Regions from separate parts of the Mesorhizobium sp. WSM4850 genome, predicted to be linked through region 1. Evidence: predicted binding sites of a transcription regulator. Region 1 holds the regulator's gene; each other region holds the start of a gene.
What was found. The regulator PhoB, encoded in region 1, activates phosphate uptake and scavenging genes when phosphate is short. The targets are predictions, from matches to a motif close to TGTCATNNANCTGTCAT.
Positions count from the first base shown of each region.

Region 2: the regulator PhoB is predicted to act here: its motif matches at 1,945-1,961, upstream of pstS (phosphate ABC transporter substrate-binding protein PstS).
Region 3: the regulator PhoB is predicted to act here: its motif matches at 1,680-1,696, upstream of AC0L2Z_RS11300 (ceramide glucosyltransferase).

Region 1 covers NZ_JBVVPV010000014.1:69,708-72,981, reverse strand. The annotation lists gene pstB (phosphate ABC transporter ATP-binding protein PstB) at 1-464, shown strand, start outside; gene phoU (phosphate signaling complex protein PhoU) at 500-1,207, shown strand; gene phoB (phosphate regulon transcriptional regulator PhoB) at 1,224-1,913, shown strand; gene AC0L2Z_RS15945 (ROK family protein) at 2,182-3,274, opposite strand, start outside.
Region 2 covers NZ_JBVVPV010000039.1:15,414-18,687, forward strand. The annotation lists gene AC0L2Z_RS27230 (Na/Pi cotransporter family protein) at 1-653, opposite strand, end outside; gene pstS (phosphate ABC transporter substrate-binding protein PstS) at 741-1,826, opposite strand; gene AC0L2Z_RS27240 (2OG-Fe(II) oxygenase) at 2,285-3,025, opposite strand; gene AC0L2Z_RS27245 (NfeD family protein) at 3,210-3,274, shown strand, end outside.
Region 3 covers NZ_JBVVPV010000008.1:82,144-85,417, reverse strand. The annotation lists gene AC0L2Z_RS11305 (O-succinylhomoserine sulfhydrylase) at 1-361, shown strand, start outside; gene AC0L2Z_RS11300 (ceramide glucosyltransferase) at 407-1,561, opposite strand; gene apaG (Co2+/Mg2+ efflux protein ApaG) at 1,819-2,211, shown strand; gene AC0L2Z_RS11290 (Hsp33 family molecular chaperone) at 2,413-3,274, opposite strand, start outside.

The DNA of each region.
Region 1 (3,274 bases):
AGTCGATCTACGAAAACGTCGCCTACGGTCCGCGCATTCACGGCCTGGCCAGGACCAAGGCCGAGTTGGACGGCATCGTCGAATCGAGCCTGAAGAAGGCCGGCCTGTTCAACGAGGTCAAGGATCGCCTACTCGAGTCGGGTACTGGCCTGTCCGGCGGACAGCAGCAGCGCCTGTGCATCGCGCGCGCCATCGCCGTGTCGCCGGAAGTGATCCTGATGGACGAGCCCTGTTCGGCGCTCGATCCGATCGCCACCGCCCGCGTCGAGGAACTGATCGACGAACTGCGCCAGAACTATACGATCGTCATCGTCACCCATTCGATGCAGCAGGCGGCGCGCGTGTCGCAACGCACGGCGATGTTCCATCTCGGCTATCTGGTCGAGGAGGGCGCGACCGACAAGATGTTCACCAACCCCGACGACAAGCGCACCCAGGACTACATCACCGGCCGGTTCGGCTGAGCGGTCCGGCGAATTTCGAACACGAGGACAGCACCATGGGTGAACACACCGTCGCATCTTTCGACGAGGAACTGGAGCACATCGACCGGCTGATCCGCGACATGGACGAGCTCGCCGCCGCAATGGTAGCGGCCTCGATCCGCGCGCTGCTTGCGTCGGACAATGCGATGGCGCAGCGCGTCGTCTCGGACGACGCCATCATGGATGCGCGGCAGCGCGAACTCGATGACAGCGCCATCACGCTGATCGCCAAGCGGCAGCCGATGGCGCAGGATCTGCGCGCCGTGGTTGGCGCAATCCGCATGGCTGGCGATCTCGAGCGCATCGGCGATCTGGCCAAGAACATAGCCAAGCGGGTCAGCGCAGTCGGGCAGAGCGCGACGCCGCGGAATCTGTCGCACGGTATCGATGCGATGGCGGATCTCGTTCTTGTGCAGCTGCGCGGCGTGGTCGAGCACTATGTGTCGCGCGATGCCGGCGCGTTGAAGGAACTGCGCGCCGACGACCAGAAGATCGACGTGAAATACACGGCGGTTTTTCGCGAGCTCCTGACCTACATGATGGAGGATCCGCGCAACATCACCGCCTGCACGCACCTTCTGTTCTGCGCCAAGAATCTCGAGCGTATCGGCGATCACGTCACCAACATCGCCGAAAACGCCTACTTTGTCGTGACCGGGCAGCAATTGCCGGCGGATCGCCCGAAGCTCGACGAAACGACGATGTCGGCGCCGGCGACATGACAGGAGTGACCGGCCGATGATCGCGCCGCGCATCATGGTGGTGGAGGATGAAGAGCCGCTGGGCGTCCTCCTCCGTTATAATCTGGAATCCGAAGGCTATCAGGTCGAGGTGGTGACGCGCGGCGACGAGGCCGAAATCCGGCTGCAGGAAAACGTGCCCGATCTTTTGGTGCTCGACTGGATGGTGCCGGCGGTTTCCGGCATCGAGCTTTGCCGGCGGCTTCGGGTGCGCCCCGAAACCGAGCGGCTGCCGATCATCATGCTGACCGCGCGCGGCGAGGAGAGCGACCGGGTGCGCGGCCTTTCGACCGGAGCCGACGACTATCTGGTCAAGCCGTTCTCGACACCGGAATTCATGGCCAGGGTCAAGGCGCTGCTGCGCCGCGCCAAGCCGGAAGTGCTGTCCAGCGTGCTCAAGGTCGGCGACATCATGCTCGATCGTGAATCGCACCGGGTCTATCGCAAGAAGAGCGAGATCCGGCTCGGGCCGACCGAATTCCGGCTGCTCGAATTCATGATGCGCCACCCGGGCCGGGTCTTCTCGCGCAGTCAGTTGCTCGACAATGTCTGGGGCGAGACGATCTACATCGACGAGCGCACGGTGGACGTCCATGTCGGCCGGTTGCGCAAGGCGGTCAACAATGGTCGCATGCCCGATGTCATCCGAACCATCCGCGGCGCCGGCTATGCGATCAGGGAAGACTAGCTAGGGATGTGCTGATATTCAGGTGATGCCGGCCTGCGAACGGCTGATACCGCGCTTACCTACAGCGCCGCGCGCCCTGTTGGGCACGCAAAGGACGCTGTAGAACTTTGATTTTGCGCACGACCTTTCCGAAATCGATCTCGATTTCGGGGTCATGCGCGGGCTCACGTACCCAAAAGTACGCTCCGCTCCGGTTCTCGGAACCCACCATTCTCGACTCGGCCTGACCTGAATCTCAACACACCCCAAGTCGCGACCCGGGAATCCTTCAAGCCACGTTCTTTCCGACCGAGCCGGCTCGTGCCTGGATGCTCGGCGCGAAAATCTCCTGGTCGACGAAGCTTAGCGCCCGCATGGCACAGCCTTCGCGGATCAGCGGCAACTCGTTCGGCTCGGTGTCGAAGGAAATCGAACCCGAATGCTGGCCGCCGGCGGTCTGGGCGATGGCCTCGCGCAGGGCCGGCTCGATCAGGTCGAAGGCGGCAGCGCTGGCGCCGACCATGGCCACCGGCGCCGGATCGATCAGCGCAAACAGGCTGCCGAGCCCGAAGCCGAGCGCCTCGCCGGCCTTGCGGTAGGCTTCGCGCTCCGGTCCGTCCATCTCGCGCGCCCGGGCCGCCAAGGCCCGCATCTCGGCGTCGCTGACATCGGCGACCGGCTCGGCGTTGTCGCTCAATTGCCTTGCATTGCGCCAGATGGCGTAGTTGCCGGCATAAGCCTCGACGCAGCCGCGCCGCCCGCAGCGGCAAAGCGCGCCGCCCGGCCGATGGATCATGTGGCCGAATTCGCCGCCTGAGGAGTGGGTGCCGGTGAACAGCTCGCCCTTCAGCACCAGCCCCATACCGATGCCGTGCGAGAGCAGGATGGCGATGAAATCGTCGCGGTAGCGATCCGGGTGGCGCCAGCGCAGCGCCACGGCCATCATGTTGCAGTCGTTCTCCATGATGGCCGGGATGCCGAACTCGCGTTCCAGAATGTCGGCGAAGGCGATGTTCGTCTGCGGCGTGATCGGCGACCACAACATGGCGCGCGCGTGGGAATCGGTGATGCCCTGGATCGCCAGCGCGATGCGGGCGACACTTTGGACATCGAGGTCGGGATCTTCGAGCCGGCGCCGGACGATGGCGACACATTCGCCGATCAGCGCGTCACGCGACATGGTCAGCGTGTCCAGCCGGCGCTGTTCCTCGGCGACCACTTGTCCGGCATAATCGATGACGGCGACCGACAGGAAATTCAGCGACAACACGACGGCCAACACCGCAGCGGCTTGCGGATTGAGGCTGAGGCCGACCTGCGGCCGGCCGCGTTTCAGCGAAACCGTCTCGCTCGCCTTGCTCTCGGCCAGGATGCCTTCCTGG
Region 2 (3,274 bases), on a different contig from region 1:
GTCGTCCAGTCGAGAATGCCGGCAGCGCCAAGGCCCATGACAATGCCGATCGTCGCCGAGGACGAATGGATCATGGCGGTCACGCCGGCGGCGATGAACACGCATTTGAGCAGGTTGAGATAGGAGTCGGCCGTCAGTGTTTGCAGCAGTGCCATGACTTCGGGCAGATTGCGCAGCGGGCGCAGGCCGCCGGTCATCAGGTTGAGGCCATAAAAGATCAGCGCGAAGCCCATGCCGGCAAGCGCTATGTTCTTGACCTTCTCGCTTTTGGCAAAGCAGTAAATCAGCGAGAACACGCCGGCCAGGATCAGTCCGAGCGGACCGAGCGGCAGGGCGATGAGCCCGTTGCCGAGCGTGGTGCCGATATTGGCGCCCATGATCACGCTGATCGCCGGTCGAAGCGCGATGACGCCGGCATTGACCAGGCCGACGACCATGACGCTCATCGCCGTCGACGACTGGATGACGCCGGTGATCAGCGTTCCCGCCAGCACGCCCTTGATCGGCGTTCCGGCGGCCCTGGCGAGAAAGGCGCGCATCCGGTTGACCGACAGCGCCTGGATGCCGTTGGCCATGAAGTCGAGGCCGAGCATGAAGATGCCCAACCCGCCGATCACCGGCACGAGGATGTCCTTGAAGATATCGATGTCCATGTCACGCAGTCCCCAACAAGCCGCCATCACGGCGCGATATGACGTTCAGTTCAGGCGCTGCGCCAAGCAGCAGCCTGGTTGTTCCGCTCAGTTTCCGACGGGCTCCTGCCCTGCCCAGTATTGCTCGATCCGGGCGACCAGCGCCTTCGGCAGCGGCACGTAGCCGAGCGCGGCGGCGTCATCCGCGCCGTGCGCGAAGGCGAGCCGGAAAAGGTCGTGCACGCGGCGATAGCGATGTTCCGAACGGCCCGAGACCTGAACGACCGCGAACACCGCCGTGCTGATCGGATAGGCGGCATCGCCGTTACGATCGGTCAGCGAAGCGAAGAAGTCGGTCGTTTGCGCCCAGTCGATCGATGTCGCGGCAGCCTGCACGCCCTCCGGCTCCGGCTTGACGAACTTGCCGGATTTGTTCTCGATCAGCGCATAGGCAAGGTTGGCGCGCTGGGCCTGGCCGGATTCGGCATAGGCGATCGCGCCCTTCGTGTCGTGCACGGTTTGAATAAGGTTCTGTGTGCCTTCCGCGTCAGTGCCGAGCGGCCACGAGATCAGTGTATTGGCGCCGTATTTGGCCTTCCACTCCCCGCTGACCGCCGACAGGTATTCGGTGAAGACAAAGGTCGAGCCGGAGCCATCCTTGCGGTGAACAACGCTGATCCTGAGATCGGGCAGCGTCAGGTCCGGATTCACCGCCTTGATCGCGGGATCGGACCATGACTGGATCTTGCCCAGATAGATGTCGGCCAGCACCGGCCCCGTCAGGCGAAGGCTTCCCGGGCCGATGCCGTCGAGATTGACGACGACGGCGATGGCGCCCATCACGATCGGAAACTGCTGGCGGCCAGCTTTCCCAAGTTCGGCGGCATTGATCGGCGCATCCGTCGCGGCAAAGTCGATGTCCGGCTGGTCGAGACGCAGAACGCCGGCGAGCGAGCCAACGATTTCGTAGTCGACCTTCCAGTCGGGCGAGACATAGTCCCCGCCGTCGGCGCGGGCGCTCTCGTAGGCCGTTGCCCATTTGCCGATGATCGGGGCGGCCAGTGTCGATCCGGCGCCGCGGATAGGCTCAGCCTGCGCAGCGGCCCCGACCATCAAGCCAACAGCAAGCGCGATGGCGCCGCTTATCTTCGCCGATTTGCGCCGCAGTGATGCAAAGCTTGCTGGAAACATCATGGCGACCCCCGACGCGCGAACAAATAGCTACTTTTCAGTCTTGGCAGATATCGACAGTCATCCGCCCGGCGAACGAACGCCGTCAGAGAAACAACATCGCTCACCGTATGAACCTTGGTTAACGATCGGATGACAAAGATCTTTGCGGGTGAGATTTTTTATTTTTCCGCGATTGCCGCGGTTGCCTGAAGAATTGTTCGGCAGCCAATCGCTTCAGCTTTGCGCTGCCCCTCACCTGCCTGCCGGCACCCTCTCCCCGTATAGTGACGGGGAGAGGGGCGCTCTCATCGATGGTTTCGCCAATCACCAGCGTTGCAGAATATCCGCCACGGTGCGACCAGTCCCTTCTCCCCGTCACACGGGGAGAAGTGCCCGGCAGGGCGATGAGGGGCGGCGCCGACTCCGACAACTGATCCCCTTGGCACGAAGTTGCTGGTCGCCTCCACGCAGGGACAGCCCTATTTCGCGTCGTGGAAGATAATGCCGACGGTATGGCGCAGGCCGGAGCGAATCCGGCTGACGCCGTGCCTGAGATTGACGCGGTAGCTGCCTTTGCTGCCCTGGACCGGACGATTGTGGACCGCGAAGGCGACTGCGTCGCCCTGGCGCAGCGGCACCACCTCGGCGCGGCTCTGCATGCGCGGGCGCTGTTCGGTCAGCACGAACTCGCCGCCGGTGAAATCCTTATCCGGTTCGGACAGCAGGATTGCCACCTGCAGCGGGAACGCAAGCTCGCCGTAGAGATCCTGATGCAGGCAGTTGAAGTCGCCGGGACCATATTGCAGCAGGAGCGGCGTCGGCCGCGTCTGGCCCTGCTCGTGGCATTGCTTGAGGAACGCGGCGTGTTCGTCCGGGTAGCGCTGCGCGACGCCCATGCGTTCGTTCCAGTCGTTGGCGACGGCGGCAAGGCGCGGATAGAGCGCGGTGCGCAAGCCGCCGATCAGCTCGGGCAAGGGATAGCGGAAATAGCGGTACTCGCCCTTGCCGAAGCCGTGCCGCGCCATGTGGACATGGCTGCGGAAATGGCTTTCGTCGGGATACAGCCCGGCGATCTCCCGGCATTCTTCTGGTGTCAGCAGCTTTTCCATCACCGCGCAGCCATAGAAGCTCATCTCCTCGGCCAGTGCCTGCCAGTCATATCCGGCGACGCGCGCTTCCGCCGATCGGACCGCTGCTGCTGGAACCGTGTGCATGGTCATAGCTCTGCTCCTCTGGCTTCATCGGCTTCTGCCATCAGATGGGTGAAGCAGCGCACACAAACCACCCGTTTCCTGCCAACCGGTTTAGGCACAACGCAAGGTTGCCATGGATCAGCTTCACCGCCGCGACGCAGCATGGATTTTGGCAAAATCGAGCCCATATCCCTGATAGGGAGCTTTGAGCGTGAAACTCGCGCGTGTAGCCCTGATTGCCGCGGCTTTTGTAGCCGCTGTGGCTGTTTGTTCTTC
Region 3 (3,274 bases), on a different contig from region 1:
CTTCCTCGCCGAGCGATCGGAAATTGTCCGCGTCATCTATCCCGGCCGCGCCGATCACCCGCAGGCGGCGATCGTCAAGAAGCAGATGTCGGGCGGCTCGACGCTGATCTGCCTCGACGTCAAGGGGGGCAAGCAGGCGGCCTTCGCCTTCCAGAACGCGCTCGATGTCGTGCTGATCTCCAACAATCTCGGTGACGCCAAGAGCCTGATCACCCATCCGGCGACGACGACACACAAGAATCTGAGCGACGAGGCGCGGGCCGAACTTGGCATCGGGCCAGGCACGCTCAGGCTGTCCGTCGGACTGGAGGACACTGACGACTTGCTCGAAGACATCGAGCAGGCCTTAGCCGCCAGATAGGGATACGCGCCGAACTGCTGCGCTCTGATCTGCAAAGCGGCGCGGTCAGGCGCCCGACGGCGACTCTTCCAATTCCGCAACGGCGCTGGTTTGGATGGTCATCGTGTTGCCGCGCCAGTCGACGGCACCGCTGAGCCAGCCGCGCACCCAGATGGCGGGAAGCATCACGTCCCGCGCAACCATCGCCGGGATCATGCGCAGCGACAGGTGCCAGCCCTTGGCCGAGGCGAGAGCGCATTCCGGCAGATAGGCGACTATCAGCACGGCGACGGCGGTAGCCGGCAGGCTGAAACCGGCGCCTGCTGCCGCAACCAGCGCCAGCACCAGCGGCGGCGCCGCTCCGATCAGGATCTCGGGCGCGAAGAACAGTGGGAATGTGACGCGACGCAGGCGTGCCCAGCGGGCCTGGCGCGACCAGATTTCGCCAAATGTGCGCAAGCCGAGCGGCTGCTCGAACGGCGAGGCAACGAGATTGACGCGCAGTCCGAGCCCGTTGACAAGCTTGGTCGCAGCGGCATCCTCGGCAATCTCCGCAGCAAGCGCACGGATGCCGCCATTGGCGTCGAGCAATGGCTTGTTCCACAGCATGCTCTTGCCCTGGGCAAAACCGAGGCCGAGCGCCTCGCCGGTATATTGCCAGCGCGCCTGCAGCGTATTGAGGAAAGCGCATTCGACCTCCGCCCAGATCCCGTCCGGCCGCGAGCCGATCGGCGTCGAGCAGACGAGGCCGGTGTCCTGCCGCCATGCCGTCATCAGATGCTGGACATAGTCCCTCCGCATCAGGACGTTGGAATCGGCAAGGACGACCCAGTGGTGGCGCGCGGCCTCCCAGCCCTTCACGCAATTGTTGAGTTTCGGATTGCCGCTGATGCGGTCGTCGCCGACGAGCAGCCGGGCCGGCACGGCCGGAAAGCGGGCGATCGCATCGGTGATCCGCCCGACCACCGGGTCGTCGGCATGGGCGACGCAGAAGATGAGCTCATAGTGCGGCCAGTCGAGCGAGAAGGCGCGCTCGAGCGTCTCCTCGGTAAACGGCTCGACGCCGCGCGACGGCACGACGATCGACACCGGCGGCGCCTTGGCGGCTGGCGGCGTGATCCTGCCAGGCCGCTTCAGCTTCAACGAAGCGAGCAGGATGCTGGCGAGATTGACAACAAGCAGAACTATGGAAAGCAAGGCGGCTGTGACTGTCAATTCCATCAATATCTGGTCGCTCCAGAAAAAACCGGCCGCATGAAGCCGTTTTCAACAGTTCGACAGAATGCTGAGTCGCCCGGCCCTGCACACCATCCCCGGCCCTGCACACCATCATTGTCACGTGTCACTTAAATGACATTGTTGTTCGGCACCTGCGCTTAACAAATTCGGGCAACGATGGCAGACACCGAGGCGACGCACCCCGTTGACCGAACTGCGGAGAGGGTCGAATGTTCCGTCTGCATAGTGTGGAGTGATTTATGTACAGCGCCCTCACGCGCGACATCGAAGTGCAGGTCAGGCCGTTCTATCTGGAAGATCGCTCCGACCCTTCGGAGAACCGCTATGTCTGGGGCTACCAGGTGACCATCGACAACCAGTCGGATGAATTCGTGCAGCTTCTGTCGCGCTACTGGCAGATCACCGACGGCACCGGCCGGGTCGAGGAGGTGCGCGGCGCCGGCGTTGTCGGCGACCAGCCTGAACTCAATCCAGGCGACAGTTATCAGTATACGTCTGGCTGCCCACTCTCGACGCCATCCGGCATCATGGTCGGCCACTACACGATGCGCAACAAGCGGGGCGAAACGTTCGACGTCGCCATCCCCGCCTTTTCGCTCGACCTGCCGGGCACGCGGCGGACGGTGAACTGAGAGAGATAGATGGCCGGAAGGTCGTGCTGCCCCTCATCCGCCTGCCGGCACCTTCTCCCCGTATAGTGAACGGGGAAAAGGGAACCCATCTATCTATCAACTGGACAACCTGTCGCAACGCTGGCGCCCCCTCTCCCCGTTCTTCACGGGGAGACGGTAAGGGTGAGGGGCAGCGCCAACGCTTCGTCGGTGATTTCAATTCTATTGAGCCGCAGCAAATTCCGCCGGGTCGAAGTCATATTGCTTCGAGCAGAATTCGCAGGCGACGTGAATGCCGCCATCCTCGGTGCTGTCCCTGATCTCGTCGGCGGAGAAGCCTCCGAGAATGCCGCGGATCTTCTCCCTGGAGCATGAGCACTGGTCGGCTACCGGCACGCCGCCGAAGACGCGCACGCCGTGCTCGTGGAACAGCCGGTAAAGCAACCGCTCGGCGCCGATCGTCGGGTCGATCAGTTCCGTCGGCTCGATGGTGCCAAGCAACGCGAGCAGTTCCTGCCAGGAATTGTCGGCCGGATCATGGATCTCCTCGCGCGGATCGCCGTCGCCACCCGGAAGGTCGGGCACGCGCATGCGTTCGGGCGATTGCGGCAGGAACTGCGCCAGGATGCCGCCGGCGCGCCATTGCTCGCGGGCACCGCCGATGCCGGGCGTCAACAGCTTGGCCACCGAAAGCCTGAGATCGGTCGGGATCTGCTCCGACTGCCGGAAATAGGTGCGCGCGGCCTCCTCGAGCGTCTCGCCGTCGAGCTGGACGATGCCCTGATAGCGCTGCGTGTGGGCGCCCTGGTCGATGGTCAGCGCCAGGACACCGCTGCCAAGCAGCGTCCGCTGCGAGGTCTCGCCGGCAGACGTCAGTGCCTCCAGCCGGTCGGCGTCGAAGCGGGCATAGGCACGCAGCGCATGCGGCGTGGAAAAATCCGCCACCAGCATGTCGACCGGCCCGTCGGTGCGGGTCTGCAGGATGAACTTGCCTTCGAATTTGAGCGAGGTGCCGAGCAGCACCGTCAGCACGCAAGCTTCCGCCAGCAGGCGGGCGACCGGCTCGGGATAGTCATGCCGACCG